2 linked regions of the Sinorhizobium fredii USDA 257 genome follow. The protein of the gene in region 1 binds, or shares a complex with, the protein of each later gene. Links are inferred from orthologs where the notes say so. Each region holds a gene or a part of one and is shown in the gene's direction. Other genes may lie near its edges. The genes, in order: USDA257_RS24805 and accD.

Region 1 (7,990 bases):
GAGCTTCGCCCGTTCGGCGAGCGTCGCGAAAACCGGTTCGGTCACGTCGTTCATTAGGCGTCATAGTCCCCATTCCCCTTCGGTATCGACAAATCGGCCGGGGGCGTCAAGTCGTCGCGCGGAGCCGCGCCACGCTTCTTGAACTTGCCGGGCGAGCCGTTCATATAGATCACGGTCCGCTATGGCGTCACCTGCGTGCTGGAGACTGAAATGCCAACCCTGTTCCGGTTCCTGTTCTTCTGCGCCGTCGCGGCCGGGATGATCTATGGAACCATGGTGGCGCTCGTCACCTTCGTCGAGCCGGTGGAGCGGGACGTGACGGTGCGCATTCCGTCCGAACGGATCAATAAGCCGCAATGACGGATCTTTCGGAGGCCCACCTCGAAGCGTTCCTGGAAATGATGAGCGCCGAGCGGGGCGCGGCGGTCAACACACTCCAATCCTACGAACGCGATCTCAGGGACGCACGCTCCTTCCTGCGCTCTTCAGGAACGCGGCTCAATGCCGCCACGGCGGACGATCTGAGACGTTATCTCTCGCATCTGGCCGGCGAAGGTTTCAAGGCCTCCTCCCAGGCGCGCCGGCTGTCGGCGCTCAGGCAATTCTACAAGTTCCTCTATGCCGAGGGCCTGCGTGGCGATGACCCGACCGGCATCCTCGACGCGCCGAAGAAAGCGCGCACCTTGCCCAAGACGCTCAGCATAGACGACGTCACCCGGCTGATCGGCGAGGCCGAGGCCCAGGCCGCCGCCGACGGCGAGGACGCCTTCGCGAAGCTTCGCATGCACGCGCTGATCGAGCTTCTCTATGCGACCGGCATGCGCGTCAGCGAGCTCGTGTCGCTGCCCGCAAGCGTGCTTGCGCAGAACGGCCGCTTCCTTGTCATCCGCGGCAAGGGCAACAAGGAAAGGCTTGTACCGCTGTCGCAGGCGGCGATCCGCGCCATGCGGACCTACGGCGATGCGCTGCGCAAGAGAGCGGTCGAAGTGGAGAGCCCCTGGCTGTTCCCTTCCTCCGGAAAATCCGGCCACCTGCCGCGCCAGGTCTTTGCCCGCGACCTCAAGAGTCTCGCGGCGCGCGCCGGTATCAGGGTCGCGGCGATCTCGCCGCACGTGCTGCGCCATGCCTTCGCCAGCCACCTTCTCGCCAATGGCGCAGACCTTCGCGCCGTCCAGGAACTGCTCGGTCATTCGGACATTTCGACGACACAAATCTATACGCATGTGCTGGAAGAACGGCTGCACGAGCTGGTGCAAAACCACCACCCTCTTGCCAAACAGGCGAAAAAACAGGATTAGGACCGGCGGGGCAGGTTGGCTTTGCCGGGCGGTCCTTGTCGCAAAATGATCGGAAACGCATCTCATGCACAACTATCTCGACTTCGAAAAACCCATCTCTGATCTCGAGGGCAAGATCCTCGAATTGAAGAAGCTTGCCGGCGAAGACGAGAGCGTGAACACGTCCGACGAGATCTCGCGGCTCGAAGGGCGCGTGCGCGACGCGATGGCGGAGATCTATTCCAAGCTGTCGCCCTGGCAGAAGACGCAGGTCGCGCGCCACCCGTCCCGCCCGCATTTCCTCGACTATGCCGCGGAGCTCTTCACCGAGTTCACGCCGCTTGCGGGCGACCGCAACTTCGCCAATGACGATGCCATCCAGGCGGGTCTGGCGCGGTTCCGCGGCTCGCCGGTTGCGGTGATCGGTCAGGAGAAGGGCAACGACACCAAATCGCGCATCAAGCACAATTTCGGCAGCCCGCGCCCCGAGGGCTACCGCAAGGCGGTCCGCGTGATGGAGATGGCCGACCGGTTCGGCCTGCCGCTGATCACGCTGGTCGATACGGCAGGCGCCTATCCCGGCGTTAACGCCGAGGAGCGCGGCCAAGCCGAGGCGATCGCCCGCTCGACCGAAATGTGCCTCAACATCAAGGTGCCGATCGTCACCGTCGTGATCGGCGAAGGCGGCTCCGGCGGCGCGATCGCGATTGCAACCGGCAACCGCGTCTTCATGCTCGAGCATGCGATCTATAGCGTCATCTCGCCGGAAGGCGCGGCCTCGATCCTATGGCGCGATTCGACGCGCGCCAAGGAAGCGGCCAGCAACATGAAGATCACTGCCGAAGACCTGAAATCGCTCGGCGTAATCGACGGCATCATTCCCGAACCGGTCGGCGGCGCCCACCGCGATCCGCAGGCCGTGATCGGCCGCACCGGCACCGTCATTGCCGACGCGCTGAAAGAGCTTTCCGGGCGCAATGGCGACGAATTGCGGACCGACCGCCGGCAGAAGTACCTGAATATCGGCCGCAATCTCTAGGAGCGGATGAAGAAAAGCGCGAGTGGCGACCGCCATTCGCCTCAACCTTGATCAGAACCCAGGATTAACCATTGCGATTAGATTGACCCGCTCGGCAACCGGAAATCGGGACTGTGGCCAAATCTTGGCCATATTCGTGAGGTCATGAGAAACTGCCGTTTCGCAGGGGGCGCCTGCACGGTTAAGATTTCGTGAAGAATAATGACTTACTGATTCGTTGATACCTCTCCTTCGCGGATGAGGCATATACGGATGAATCTGGCTAAAACGGGCTTTTGCCGATGCGTTTCAGGAATCTTGCAATCATCACCGCCGTCGCAGCCGCGCTTGCCGGGTGCACCAACGAAACGCTCGATTCGGTCAACCTCTCCTCCGTCAAGAACAAGACGGAATACCAGCTTTCCAGCAAGATGGTCAGCAAGATGAGAGAGTTGGGGATGCAGAAGACATCCCCGATCCTGTTGCGCATCTTCAAGGAGGAGGGAACGCTCGAGGTATGGAAGGCGAATGCGTCGAGCCGCTTCCAGCTTCTGAAGAGCTATAAGATCTGCGCCTGGTCCGGCAAGCTCGGCCCCAAGGTGAAGGAGGGCGATCGTCAGGCGCCGGAGGGATTCTACCCGCTCTATCCGCACCAGATGAATCCCAACTCGAACTACTATCTGGCGATCAATACCGGTTTTCCCAACACTTATGACAAGGCGAACGGCCGCAGCGGCACGCACCTGATGATCCACGGCGCCTGCTCGTCTTCGGGCTGCTATTCGATGACCGACGAGCAGATCATCGAGATCTTCGCGCTCGCCCGCGATGCGTTCAAGGGCGGCCAGGAAAACGTCCAGCTGCAGGCCTTCCCCTTCCGGATGACAGCGGAGAACATGGCCCGCCACCGCGACAATTCGAACATCGAATTCTGGAAGATGCTGAAGGCCGGCTACGACCAGTTCGAAGTGACCAAGCGTCCGCCGCAGGTCAATGTCTGCGAGAGGAAATACGTCTTCAACCAGCAGAGCGACGGCAGCTTCAATCCGGCCGGCCAGTGCCCCGCCATGTCGACGCCGCCAGCCTTGCAAGTAGCCATGGCCAATTTCGACAAGGATTATCAGCGCGACTATCAAAAGGCGCTGAAGAAATACGACGGCATGGTCTGGTATGAACCGAGCGAAGCGGAGCGCAAGGCGATCGTTGCCGAGCAACGCAAGGGCCGCGAGCTTGCCTATGCGCCGACCGGCACGTCGCTCGACGCCGGCAAGCTGATGAAGGTGAGCGATCTCGAAAAGCGGCTTGCCGAGCAGAAGGAGGCCCAAGAGGCCAAGCAGGCGGCGCTGATCCAGAAGGAGGCGCTGGAGAAGGCGACCCGCGAAGGCAAGGCCGTGCCCGTCCCGCAGCAGAGCCCGATCGAACGACCCGTTCAACAGGCGGCGCTGCAGACGGCGCCTGTCCAGAAGTCCTTCTGGAAGCTGTTCTCGAAGAGCGAACCCGAGGCGCAGGCGACGGCACCCGTCAACGCGGCACCTGCCGAGCAGAGTGCGGCCCAACCGTCGGCTCAGCCGCCCGCCGAGCAGCGACCTGCCGCTGGTCAGCAGCGGGCAGCCACGCCGGCGGCCGCGCCCAATCCGCAGGTGGCCACCGCCCCTGTGGCCGGCGGAGATGCGGCACCGGCGGAGCAGCCGCCGAGGAAGCGCCCGTTCTGGAAGATCTGGGGCAATTGATGCCTGACGAGGCGAGGGTCGTCTACGACTTGAGGGGGCTGAAATGCCCCCTTCCCGTTTTGAAGACGCGCAAACGCATGGAGAGCCTGGCGCCCGGCGCGCTCATCGAAATCGAAACGACCGATCCCCTGGCAGTGATCGACATTCCGCACTTCTGCAGCGAGGACGGACACCGGCTGGAGCAGGCTGCGTCCACCGCGGGCGGCCACCGTTTTCTCATTCGCAAGAAGACATAGCCACGCGGGCAAGCATCAGTTGAAAAGGCAACGCACTCTCGAACACGATCACCGGCAATGCCGCTGCCAACAGGCTGGATGGCGCAGCCGGCAGCGACATACTGTCCGGGGGCGCAGGCAAGGACCAATTCGTCTTCAGCACGGCGCTCGGCGCGAGCAATGTCGATCATATCCGAGACTTCTCGGCGGTCGACGATATGATCGTGCTGTCAAGCAAGATCTTCACGACATTGACGCCCGGCTCTCTGTCGACGGGTCTTTTCAAGGACATCGCAGCGGCCAAGATCGATGCAAGCGATCGGCTTCTCTATAACGGCGATACCGGCGCTCTCTTTTATGATGCCGATGGTTCTGGCGCCGACAAGGCGGTGCAATTCGCCCATCTCGACAACAAGGCGGCGATTACGTCTGCCGACTTCTTTGTCGTGTGAGGCCACCCGCCGCGTTCGAGCGGGCGCGCGTCAAAATTTCAGGCCGGGTACGGCGAGCGGATTGTCGGTAAGCGCCTGCGCATCGGGGCGATCGACGCGCGGCTTGCCAGTGAAAGCATCGAATAGATCCCGCACGAAAGCCTCTTCCAAGCCCTTGGTGATCAGCACCATCCGCGTCCGGCGGTCGGCCGGGTCGGGCCAGGCGGCAAGCCGTTCGGGCGCGTGAAAGACGGTCTGTACGCCATGCAGCACCACCGGCCGCTCCGGCTTGTCCGCGACGCAAACGATCGCTTTCATACGCAACAGCTTCTCGCCATGCGCCGAGCGCAGGAGGTCGATGAACATCTCCAGCGCCATCGGCTCGATCGGTCGGTCGTGAACGATGCTGAACGAGCGGATGTCGGAGCCGTGGCGATTGACGTCGTGATGGTGGTGATGATGCCCATGATCATGATCATGATCATGGTCGTGATCATGATCCCCGCCGGACTCGTCCTGCAGCCAGCGGCCGACATCGGCGACCTTGGTCGACGGGTCGTAGAGGCCGCAGTCGAACAGTTCGGCGCGCCCGGCCTCTTCCCTGTCGGCGTCGATGATCGGCGCGCGCGGGTTGAGGTCCTTCAGAACATCTAACAATGCGTCGCGCTGTTGCTTGCTTGCGAGGCCGGTCTTGCTGATCACCAGCCGATCGGCGACGGCAACCTGCTTCCGGGCCTCGACGTGATTTGCGATCGTCTGCTCACCATTGACGGCGTCGACGACGCCGACCACGCCGTCCAGGCGAAAATTCTGGGCGATCACCGGATTGCCGAGGACCGATTGCAGCACCGGCGCCGGATCGGCAAGGCCGGTCGTTTCGATGACGACCCGCTTCAGCGGCTTGATTCGCCCGGTCTGCATTCGGTCCATCAGATCGGCCAGCGTGTCGACGAGTTCGCCGCGCACGGTGCAGCACAGGCAGCCGTCGGAAAGTTCGATCACCCCGTCGCTCGACGCCTCGACAAGCAGATGGTCGATCGACACATCGCCGAATTCGTTGATGATGACGGCCGTGTCGGCCAGCTGCGGGTCCTTCAGCAAGCGGTTCAGAAGGGTCGTCTTGCCGGCACCCAGAAAGCCGGTCAGGATCGATACCGGCACGACCGGCAATGGACCGTTCATGGAAAGACTCCGTTTTTGAATTGAGCGGGATGCGGGCGGACCTTACGTCCTTGTCCTCTCTAGAAGCTCGGGCGCGGCACCGGGACCGGGATATTGGCGACATCGCCCTGGCCGGCGACGTCGCTGCCCGCCTTGGCGGTCTTATCCCCGCTACCCGGAATAAGTCCGGCGAAGGCAAGCTTCAGCGGTCGGTCGATTTCGTGGATATAGGGCGAAAGCAGCTTCTGCCGGCCGGCCTCGTCGCGGCCTTCGCTGCGAACCTTCGCCGCCTGCTTGGAGCAGATCTCCTTGCTGACGTCGGCAACCATTTCGCGGCTTTCACCATAAGGCGCGATCGCGGTCAGCGACGGCTTTTCAGCGGCACTGGTCGTCAGTGCGATCTGCAGAAGCCGGGCCGACTCGTCGGCGCGGGCGCCGAGGCTGTCCTCGCCGAGCACCACGGATACGACGCTGCGGCCATCCCGGGTCGCCGACGACACCTGGTTGAAGCCCGACGCGCAAATGAATCCGGTCTTCATGCCGTCGGCACCTTCGAAGCGGCCGATCAGCATGTTGTAATTGGCATAGTCCTTCTTGCCGGTGGTGAAGCCTTCCAGCGAAAAATAGGACGCGTATTGCGGAAATTCGCGCTTCAGCGTGATCGCCAGAACGGCGAGGTCGCGCGCGGTCGTGTACTGGCCCGGGCCTGGCAACCCGTTGGCGTTGATGAAATGCGACGAGGTCATGCCGATCCGCCGCGCTTCCGCATTCATCCGATCGATGAACGCCTGTTCCGATCCGCCGACCGTTTCGGCAATCGCCACGGCCACGTCGTTGGCCGACTTGACGAGCATCATCTTCAACGCGCTGTCGAGCGTCATCGCCTGGCCGGGCTTGTAGAACATCTTGCTCGGCGGCTCGGACGCAGCGTTCTTCGTCATCACGACCGGGCTTTCCAGCGTCAGCTGTCCGGCCTTGATCGCCTGAAATGTCGTATAGGCCGTCATCAACTTCGTCAGCGACGCCGGATACCATTTCTGGAAGATGTCCTGATGCTCGTAGACTTTGAGAGTTGCGACATCGACGACGAGCCGCGGATTGGCCGACGCCGGAAGCGCCGCCGCCAATGCCGCACAAACACCGGCAAGGACGCCCATCGCTCCTACCCTGTTGCGCATCCTAAGTCGAACTGTCACCACTATCCTTAACCTCGAATTTCCGCAGTTGCCTCGTATCGTCCGGCTATTTAGCCTATATGGCAAGGAGATGGCAAAGCCATTCACCTGGCCTCGGGGCCATCCACCGAACAGACCCACAGGGAATCATCATGCCGATATTGAACCGTGCCGCCGAACTCCAGAACGAAGTGACCGAGTGGCGGCGCCATCTGCACATGAACCCGGAGCTCCTTTTCGCGGTGGAAAATACGGCAGCCTTCGTCGAAAAGAAACTGAAGGAATTCGGCGTTGACGAGATCGTGACCGGCCTCGGCCGGACCGGCGTCGTCGGCCTCATCCGCGGCAATTTCGGCTCGGGCCGCACCATCGGCCTCCGGGCCGACATGGACGCCCTGCCGATCACCGAGACGGGCGGCAAGGCCTGGTCCTCGACCACGCCCGGCAAGATGCACGCCTGCGGCCACGACGGTCACACGGCCATGCTGCTCGGTGCCGCGAAATATCTCGCCGAGACGCGCAATTTCGCCGGCAGCGTCGCCGTCATCTTCCAGCCGGCCGAGGAAGGCGGCGGCGGCGGCAACGAGATGGTCAAGGACGGCATGATGGAGCGCTTCGCCATCGAGGAGGTCTACGGCATGCACAACATGCCCGGCATGCCGGTCGGCCATTTCGGCAGCCGCGTCGGCCCTATCATGGCCTCCACCGACGAGTTCACCATTACGGTTAAAGGCCGCGGCGGTCACGCGGCACAGCCGCACAAGACCATCGACCCGATCGCCATCGGCGCGCAGGTCGTCAACGCGCTGCAGACGATTGCCTCGCGCACCGTCGACCCGCTCGCGTCGATCGTCGTCTCCGTCACCAAGTTCAATGCCGGCTTCGCTCACAACGTCATTCCGGAACAGGCGGTGCTGGCCGGCACGGTGCGTGCGCTGACGCCGCAGGTGCGCGACGTCGGCGAGGCGCGGATCCGCCAGATC
Region 2 (9,308 bases), 860 kb from region 1 along the record:
TGGGCGGTCCGATCGACACGCGCATCAATCCGACCGGTGTCAACCAGCTGGCCGAGCAGCGTCCGGTTGAATGGTTCCGCGACAATGTCATCATGCCGGTGCCGTGGCCGCAGCCGGGCTTCATGCGCATGGTCTATCCGGGCTTCCTGCAGCTCTCGGGCTTCATGTCGATGAATCTCGATCGCCATCTGGTCGCCCATAAGGAGTTCTTCGCCCATCTCGTCAAGAATGACGGCGATGCCGCCGACAAGCACCGCGATTTCTATGACGAATATCTCGCGGTCATGGACCTGACGGCGGAATTCTATCTGCAGACGGTGCAGGTGGTGTTCATGCAGCATGCGCTGCCGAAGGGCGAGATGACGCATCGCGGCAAGCGCGTCGATCCGACGGCGATCCGCAGAACGGCCCTGCTGACCGTCGAGGGCGAGAACGACGACATTTCCGGCGTCGGCCAGACCAAGGCGGCGCAGACGATCTGCACCAACATCCCGGACTACATGCGCCAGCACTACATGCAGCCGGATGTCGGGCACTACGGCGTCTTCAACGGCTCTCGCTTCCGCGGCGAGATCGCGCCCCGCATCGTCGCCTTCCAGCGCCAGCATTCGCGCCACTCGAAACCGGTGAAGCAGATCATCAAGGGCGGCAAGTCGGCCTAAGGGCCGTCGCCGCCGGGCCGATCCGAATATCCCTCGGACCAAACTGCGGCAGCGATTTGCTACCGCAGAGTCAAGGGCTTGTCCGATTCGCATCCGGTGCATCTTGCAGACATCTTCGGTCTTTCCCACATCGTCTTCATCGGGCCGCAACGGGCGGCCCGCTGACTGCGAGGAATACTGAAGATGAACCAATCTGCATTGATCCGTCCGGACTGGACGCCTGCGACCATTGCATTGATGGTGCTTGGTTTCATTGTGTTCTGGCCGCTCGGTCTGGCGATGCTCGCTTACATCCTCTTCGGCGACAAGCTGAGGACCTTCAAGAAGGACGCCAACGACAGCGTGGACCGCATGTGCGCCGGCTTCCGCCGGAACCACAAGGCCCAGTGGGCCCACCATCGGACCGGCAATGTCGCCTTCGACGACTGGCGCGAAGCGGAACTTACCCGCCTCGACGAAGAGCGCCGCAAGCTCGACGAGATGCGCGAGGAGTTCGACGCCTATGTCCGCGAGCTCCGGCGCGCCAAGGACCAGGAGGAATTCGACCGCTTCATGCGCGAGCGCAAGAACGGCCGCCCGGGTCCGGCACCCGGCTCCGAAACGAACTGACCTGACGGAATCGATGTCCGGCGTTTCACATGAAACGCCGGACGTCTCGTAGAGGCAGCTGCCAGCGGTCGGCGAATCGGCTAGAAAGGCCTCATGTTTCCTTCTTTCAAGCGGCGCCGCGGCACTGAAACGCGCCTCGATGTTACGCGTGACATCGAGGTGGCCGGCAAGCTTCTTCCCTTGACCATCCGGCAGAACGCCCGGGCGACGCGGATGACGTTGCGTATAGAGCCCGGCGGGCGCGCCTTGAAACTGACCGTTCCCGAGGGCCTGCCGGAGCGCGAGGTCAGCGCGTTCCTCACCCGTCACCAGGGCTGGCTGATGACCAGGCTCGCGCGCTTCTCCGGCGAGAGCGAAATCGAGCATGGCGGAACGATCTTCATCCGCGGCGTCGCCCATCGCATCGAAAGAACCGGCCGCATCCGTGGCCTCACCGAGGCCGTGGTCGCTGACGACGAGGCGGTGTTGCGGGTCGGCGGCGCGGAGGAGCACCTGCGTCGGCGGATTGCCGACTTCCTGAAGAAGGAGGCGCGCTTCGAACTGGAGCGTCTCGTCGCCGTCTATGCCGGCAGGATCGATCGCCGGGTGCGCTCGCTCAGCTTCAAGGATACCCGCAGCCGCTGGGGTTCCTGCTCCGCCGAAGGCGACTTGAGCTTTTCCTGGCGCATTGCAATGGCGCCCCCGAAAGTCATCGCCTATCTCGCCGCCCACGAGGTGGCCCATCTCCAGGAGATGAACCACGGCCCCGACTTCTGGGCACTGTGCGAAAAGCTCTGTCCGGACACAAACGACGCCAGGCGCTGGCTGAAGCGCAACGGCACCATGCTGCACGCGATCGATTTCGGTTAGATCTGGATTGGGGAAAAGCGCGCGGTTTCCGCCGCAAGGACGTGCCGGCCTGATTCTTCGCCGGCCAAGAATGTCACATGAGCGTCATTTGATGTTGCTACTGCAACGCGCAGAACGACAATGTGACGGTAAACTCATGCCATCCAGCCTTCCTTCCAAAGCCGTTCGCTTTGGAAAGCGCGCTTCCAAAAAGGCGCCAGCATCGGCAGCGCCGATCGCGGTGCGCTTCCTGCATCGGGCTGACGTCGATGCGCTCCTCGTTCTCGAACGGGCCAAATGGACCGGCGCGCAGGCTGCGAGCCGGGCCGATCTCGAGCGGCGCATAGCGGCTTTTCCCGGCCTGAGCATCGGGGCCTTTTCCACGGAGACCGGCGCGGCGCTTGCGTCGCTCTTCCTGAAACCGGTGACGCCGGAGCAGATCAGAGCCGCACGCACTTGGTCGGAATGCGCGGCAATTTCCAGTCCCCCGCCCGCAAACGCGCGAGCGCTCTTCGGAATCAGCCTGAGCAGCACGGATGCTCTCGCCGTGCGCCTCATCTTCGAGTTCTTTTGGCCCTACGCGTTGAAACAGGGATGGCGGCGGATCTATCTCGGCTCGCCCATGCCGGGACTGGCAGCCTGGAGGCGCGCCAATCCGGAGGCGCCGATCGACGAGTACGTCTGGGAAACGCACAACAAGCTGCCGCGCGATCCACAGTTGCGCTACTATTATAAGAAAGGCTTCCGCCGGATCGAGGGCTGGAAAGCCGATTATTTTCCCCACGAACCGTCCCTCGACCACGCCGCCCTGTTGCGCGCCGACATTCCGCTGTCGTCGGTCTCTCCCTTGTGGACGCTGATGCCGCTGTCGTGGCTTGAGCGGATGCGCAGTCTCTTGTTCCTGGTTGCTTGAGACTTCCATTCGCCGTTGATTGCAGATCGGGATAGCCTCATGATTTCGAATGACTCCGTGGCGAACCGCTACGACGCCGACGTCCTCGTGATCGGCGCAAGCATGGCAGGGCTGCTGGCTGCAGCGGCGGCGAGCCAGGCCGGCAAGACCGTGCGCATCATCGAGCGCGATGTGCTCGACGGTTCGCCCCTGCCGCGCAAGGGTGTGTCGCAAGGCCATCAGCCGCATGTTCTTCTCTATCGTGGTCTGTGCGCCATCGAGGAACTGCTGCCGGGGTTCCGGAGCGAGCTTGTCCAGGCTGGTGGCGTGCCGCTCGACACCGGCAATCTCGCCTGGCTCGGCGAACAGGGATGGGCACCGATCGGCAACCCGGCCTTCGAACTGGTCTCCGCGACGCGCCCCGTGGTGGAAGAGCTCGTGCGCCTGAGGGTGGCTGCCTTGGCTGGCGTAGCCTTGACCGACGGCGTGCGCATCGCGGCTCTCGAGCGCGACAGCGAAAGACACGGCTGGATCGCCCGAAAGGCGGACGGAAGCGTGCTGTCGGCGCCGCTTGTCATCGACGCGTCCGGGCGCGCGTCCCGCCTGCCGTTCTGGCTCGTGGAGTCGGGGTTCGGCGGGGTCGAGGTCACGACCGTCGATGTCGGCTTCGGCTATGCGAGCCGCATGTACAGAGCTCCGGCGGATCATCTGGCGCCGGCCGCCGGCATTCTCGTTCTTCCAACCCCTTCGAGCCCCATGGGAGGGGTTGCCCTTCCCGTAGAAGGCGGACGCTGGATGATCGGCGCGGTGGGTGCGGGAGAATGCTGCCCGCCGCGCGAAACCGAGGGCTTCCTGCCTTTCCTCGAACGGCTGCGCGATCCTGCGCTCGCGGATTTCGCCCGGTCGGCGACCGCTGTCAGCGATGTCGTCATCCATCGCCGGACGGATAATGTGCGCCGCCAGTACGACCGGATGTCGGCTTGGCCCGCCGGATTGCTGGCGATCGGCGACAGCTTTTGCGCCTTCAATCCGGTTTACGGACAGGGCATCACCGTATCGGCCTGCCAGGCGCTCATGTTGCGGGACAGTTTCAGGGCCGGTGAGGTCATCGGCGCGGAACACCGCCTGATGCGGAGGCTCGGTCAACTTGCGCAACTGCCCTGGGAGATCGCGACGGGCGAAGATCTGCGCTATTCCTCGAGCCGGGGAGAATCGACCCCGCTCCAGGCGCTGTTTGGGAAATGGTCCCGGCAGCTCGACCTGCTCGCCGCCCATGGAGACCTGCAGGCCCAGCGCGCCTTGGACCGGGTATATCATCTCGTCGGTTCGCCGGTGGGATTGCTTCATCCGCGTCTCTTCTGGTCCGCGTTGAAGGCGTGGGCGTTCGGCCTACCGCCCCGGCTTCCCCGACCGCTTGAGCGCCCGAGGTGAGGGCGGCAAAAAGCACCGCTTCGTCGAATGTGGTAAGCTTGTGACCTGAGCCGCAACACCTGGCGGCAACCCTCCTCTTGATTGCCGAGGAAGGCCATGGTTTTGCTCGACTCGCGCGGCATTTCGTGCAAGGTCGCTTCCCATGAAAATGGACGTGAAGATTTGTGGATTGAAGACCGCGGAGGCCTTGGAGCACGCCGTGTCCCTCGGCGCTTCGCACACGGGTTTCATTTTCTTCCCGAAGAGCCCGCGCAACATCGAGCCGGACGATGCCGGTCGCCTTGCCGAGCGCATTCGCGGCCGGGCGACGATCGTCGCCGTCACGGTCGACGCGGACAATGACGATCTCGACGAGATCGTTTCCGCTCTCAGGCCGGATATGCTGCAGCTGCATGGCGGCGAGGATCCGGAGAGGGTGCTGACCGTCAAGGCGATCTACGGCCTTCCGGTGATGAAAGCGCTGTCGATCCGCGAGGCTTCCGATCTCGACCGGATCGATCCCTATCTCGGCATCGTCGATCGTTTCCTTTTTGATGCGAAGCCGCCGGCCGGGTCGGAACTACCGGGCGGCAACGGCGTCTCTTTCGACTGGAGACTGCTCGACGCGCTTGACGGAAGCGTCGATTACATGCTTTCCGGTGGACTGAATGCTGAAAATATCGGCGAGGCTGTTGCGCTCACCGGCGCGCGCGCCGTCGATACATCCTCCGGGGTCGAGAGCGCACCGGGTGTCAAGGATTTGAAGCTCATGGATGCGTTTTTCGATGCGGTCCGCCGCGCCGAAACCGAACGGCGACGATCAGGGAGCAAGACGTGAATCAGCCGCTAAAACCGAACTCCTTCAGGGCCGGACCGGACGAGGACGGCCGTTTCGGTATTTTCGGCGGCCGTTTCGTCGCCGAGACTCTGATGCCGCTGATCATCGATCTTCAGGACGAATGGAGCAAGGCCAAGAACGACCCGGCCTTCAAGGCGGAGCTCGAAAACCTCGGCACCCACTATATCGGCCGGCCGAGCCCGCTATACTTCGCCGAACGCCTGACCGCCGAGCTCGGCGGCGCGAAGATCTATTTCAAGCGTGAGGAGCTGAACCACACCGGCTCGCACAAGATCAACAATTGCATCGGTCAGATCCTGCTGGCCAGGCGCATGGGCAAGACCCGCATCATCGCCGAGACCGGCGCCGGCCAGCACGGCGTCGCCTCTGCGACCGTTGCCGCGCGCTTCGGGCTTCCCTGCGTGGTCTATATGGGCGCCACCGACGTCGAGCGCCAGGCGCCGAACGTCTTCCGCATGAAGCTGCTCGGCGCCGAGGTGAAGCCTGTGACCGCCGGTCACGGCACGCTGAAGGACGCCATGAACGAGGCGCTGCGCGACTGGGTCACGAACGTCGACAGCACCTATTACCTGATCGGCACGGCCGCCGGCCCGCATCCCTATCCGGAGATGGTGCGCGACTTCCAGGCGGTCATCGGCCAGGAGGCCAAGGAACAGATTCTCGCGGCCGAGGGCCGCCTGCCCGACCTTGTCATCGCGGCGGTCGGCGGCGGCTCGAACGCCATCGGCATCTTCCACCCGTTCCTCGATGACGAGGGGGTGAGGATCGTCGGCGTCGAAGCGGGCGGAAAGGGACTTGAGGGCGACGAGCACTGTGCCTCGATCACTGCCGGCTCGCCGGGCGTCCTGCATGGCAACCGTACTTACCTGCTTCAGGACGGCGACGGCCAGATCAAGGAAGGCCACTCCATCTCGGCCGGCCTCGATTATCCGGGTATCGGTCCGGAACATGCCTGGCTCAACGATATCGGCCGGGTCGAATATGTGCCGATCATGGACCATGAGGCGCTCGAAGCTTTCCAGACGCTGACGCGGCTCGAAGGCATCATCCCGGCGCTCGAACCGTCGCATGCGCTGGCCGAGGTTATCAAGCGGGCGCCGACAATGGGCAAGGACGAGATCATCCTGATGAATCTCTCCGGTCGCGGCGACAAGGACATCTTCACCGTCGGCAAAATTCTGGGAATGGGGCAGTAACGAGTATGACCGCACGCATCGAGCAGAGGTTCGCCGACGTCGCGGCGGAAGGCCGCCCGGTCCTCGTCACCTATTTCATGGGCGGCGATCCCGACTTCGCAACGTCCCTGGCGATCATGCAGGCACTGCCGAAGGCGGGCGCCGACGTGATCGAACTGGGCGTGCCGTTTTCCGATCCGATGGCCGACGGTCCGGCGATCCAGCTTGCCGGCCAGCGCGCCCTGAAAGCCGGGCAGACGCTCGCCAGGACGCTCGAACTCGCCCGCCGCTTCCGGGCCGAAGATCAGCGCACCCCGGTCGTGCTGATGGGCTATTACAATCCGATCTATATCTACGGCGTCGAACGGTTCTTGAACGATGCGGTCGAGGCGGGTGTCGACGGACTGATCGTCGTCGATCTGCCTCCGGAAATGGACGACGAACTGTGCATCCCGGCCCTGAAGAAGGGCATCAGCTTCATCCGTCTGGCGACGCCGACGACGGATGACCGCCGTCTGCCCAAGGTTCTCGAAAACACCTCCGGTTTCGTCTATTACGTCTCGATGACCGGCATCACCGGTTCCGCCTTGCCCGATCCGTCGCTGATTGCCGGTGCGGTGGCACGGATCAAGTCACACACGAAGCTGCCCGTCTGTGTCGGCTTCGGCGTCAAGACCGCCGACCATGCGCGGGTGATCGGCGCCTCGGCCGATGGTGTCGTGGTTGGCACGGCGATCGTCAACCAGATCGCCTCGAGCCTGACCGAAGAAGGTCACGTCACCGAGGCGACGGTGCCCGGCGTCGAGGCGCTTGTGCGGGGGCTTTCGGCCGGGGTGCGGGCCGCACGCCTTGCGGCAGCCGAATAATCGCCCATATTGGCGCGCAGAAGCCGAAGGACAGCTTCAGGAGTCTATAAGTGAACTGGATCACAAACTACGTTCGGCCGAAGATCAATTCGATGCTCGGCCGCAGGGAAGTTCCGGAGAACCTCTGGATCAAGTGCCCTGAAACCGGCGAGATGGTGTTCCATCGCGATCTCGAAGAGAACAAGTGGGTCATCCCGCAGTCCGGCCATCATATGAAGATGCCGGCAAAGGCCCGCCTGAAGGATCTCTTCGATGGCGGAATCTACGAAACGCTGCCGCAGCCGAAGGTGGCGCAGGATCCGCTGAAGTTCCGCGATTCGAAGAAATATCTCGACCGCCTGCGCGACAGCCGCGCCAAGACCGAGCTCGAGGATACGATCGTCGCGGGCCTTGGCCTCGTTCAGGGCGTCAAGCTGGTCGCCGTCGTGCATGAGTTCAACTTCATCGGCGGCTCGCTCGGCCTGGCGGCCGGCGAAGCAATTATCAAGGCCTTCGAGAGAGCGATTGCCGAGAAGTGCCCGCTGGTGATGTTCCCGGCTTCGGGCGGAGCCCGCATGCAGGAAGGCATCCTTTCGCTGATGCAGCTTCCCCGCACCACCGTCGCGGTGAATTTGCTGAAGGAAGCGGGGCTCCCCTATATCGTCGTGCTGACCAATCCCACTACCGGCGGGGTGACCGCATCCTATGCGATGCTGGGCGACATCCACCTGGCCGAACCCGGTGCGGAGATCGGCTTTGCCGGCAAGCGGGTAATCGAGCAGACCCTGCGCGAAAAGCTCCCCGACGGCTTCCAGACCTCCGAGTACCTCCTGGAGCACGGCATGGTCGACATGGTCGTCAAGCGCCACGACATCCCGGCGACGTTGGCACGCGTACTGAAGATCCTGATGAAGAAGCCGGCGGAGGCCGCAAGGCGGGAGAGCGGCTCCCAGGTTTCGGCCTTGCCGCTCGCAGCCCGGGCGTAGCCGCCGCAACCCAACGAGCCCTGTATTGAACGTTGCGCGTCCCATCCGGACGCGCATACGTCGTTGTAAGTGTCTTGATTTGCTGCAATTCCGTTCTAAGGAATCATCGAGCAGCGGATCATCTTTTGCGAGGCAGGAACATGACGGCGGCACAGGTCAGCGAGGCGGCGCAGGAGATCGACAAGCTTCTTGCCCTGCATCCCAAGGGGTTCGACCTGTCGCTCGACAGGATCACGCGGCTGCTCGCCGCGCTTGGAAACCCGCAGGACCGCCTGCCGCCGATCATCCATGTCGCCGGCACGAACGGAAAAGGCTCCGTCACCGCATTTTCCCGGGCAATCCTGGAGGCGGCGGGTCTCAGCGTTCATGTGCACACATCGCCGCATCTGGTGAACTGGCACGAGCGTTATCGGCTCGGCGTCGCGAGCGGCAAGGGTGCGCTCGTCAGCGATCCGGTTCTCGCCGATGCGGTACGCCGCGTTGCGAAAGCCAATGCCGGCGAGAAGATCACCGTCTTCGAAATCCTGACGGCGGTCACCTTCGTGCTGTTCGCAGAGCACCCGGCCGATGTTGCGATTATCGAGGTCGGTCTCGGCGGCCGCTTCGATGCGACGAATGTTATCGCCCGGCCGGCGGTTTCCGTCATCATGCCGATCTCGCTCGATCACCAGGCCTATCTCGGCGATCGCGTAGAACTGATCGCCGCCGAAAAGGCCGGAATCATGAAGCGCGGCTGCCCGGTGGTGATCGGCCATCAAGAGGAAGATGGTGTGCGCGACGTGCTCGTCGATACGGCCGAGCGGCTCGGCTGCCCGATGTCCGTCTATGGCCAGGATTTCATGGCGCATGAGGAATTCGGCAGGTTGATTTTCCAGGACGAGAACGGCCTTGCGGACCTGCCGCTGCCGCGCCTGCCGGGCCGGCACCAATATGCCAATGCCGCGGCGGCGATCCGCGCCGTCCGGGCGGCCGGGTTCGACGTTCCGGAAGCGGCGATCGAGAAGGGCCTGGCCGGCGTCGAATGGCCGGGGCGCCTGCAGCG

What was found.
Region 2: the proteins of USDA257_RS24805 (region 1) and accD are in contact, whole or in part, in a solved structure (PDB 8UXZ), measured with the Escherichia coli proteins. The link is inferred for Sinorhizobium fredii USDA 257 from one-to-one orthologs.

The regions. Positions count from the first base shown.
Region 1 is NC_018000.1:5,274,600-5,282,589, forward strand. The notes cover bases 410-3,339. They hold USDA257_RS24805 (acetyl-CoA carboxylase carboxyltransferase subunit alpha), read left to right. Parts: upstream 410-1,362; coding sequence 1,363-2,316; downstream 2,317-3,339. Other genes in these bases: xerD (site-specific tyrosine recombinase XerD), read left to right, coding at 410-1,298; USDA257_RS24810 (L,D-transpeptidase family protein), read left to right, coding at 2,598-3,339. In the rest of the region: USDA257_RS24790 (shikimate kinase), read right to left, coding at 1-54; USDA257_RS37245 (hypothetical protein), read left to right, coding at 211-360; more of xerD, read left to right, coding at 357-409; more of USDA257_RS24810, read left to right, coding at 3,340-4,025; USDA257_RS24815 (sulfurtransferase TusA family protein), read left to right, coding at 4,025-4,261; USDA257_RS38080 (hypothetical protein), read left to right, coding at 4,459-4,692; USDA257_RS24825 (CobW family GTP-binding protein), read right to left, coding at 4,723-5,853; USDA257_RS24830 (D-alanyl-D-alanine carboxypeptidase family protein), read right to left, coding at 5,913-6,989; USDA257_RS24835 (M20 aminoacylase family protein), read left to right, coding at 7,160-7,990. UniProt on the Escherichia coli protein: Component of the acetyl coenzyme A carboxylase (ACC) complex. First, biotin carboxylase catalyzes the carboxylation of biotin on its carrier protein (BCCP) and then the CO(2) group is transferred by the carboxyltransferase to acetyl-CoA to form malonyl-CoA.
Region 2 is NC_018000.1:6,129,230-6,138,537, forward strand. Bases 6,491-9,308 are described here. They hold accD (acetyl-CoA carboxylase, carboxyltransferase subunit beta), read left to right. Parts: upstream 6,491-7,351; coding sequence 7,352-8,266; downstream 8,267-9,308. Other genes in these bases: trpA (tryptophan synthase subunit alpha), read left to right, coding at 6,491-7,301; USDA257_RS28750 (bifunctional folylpolyglutamate synthase/dihydrofolate synthase), read left to right, coding at 8,407-9,308. In the rest of the region: phaZ (polyhydroxyalkanoate depolymerase), read left to right, coding at 1-662; USDA257_RS28710 (DUF2852 domain-containing protein), read left to right, coding at 846-1,271; USDA257_RS28715 (M48 family metallopeptidase), read left to right, coding at 1,365-2,120; USDA257_RS28720 (hypothetical protein), read left to right, coding at 2,257-3,012; USDA257_RS28725 (FAD-dependent oxidoreductase), read left to right, coding at 3,052-4,422; USDA257_RS28730 (phosphoribosylanthranilate isomerase), read left to right, coding at 4,565-5,239; trpB (tryptophan synthase subunit beta), read left to right, coding at 5,236-6,456; more of trpA, read left to right, coding at 6,462-6,490.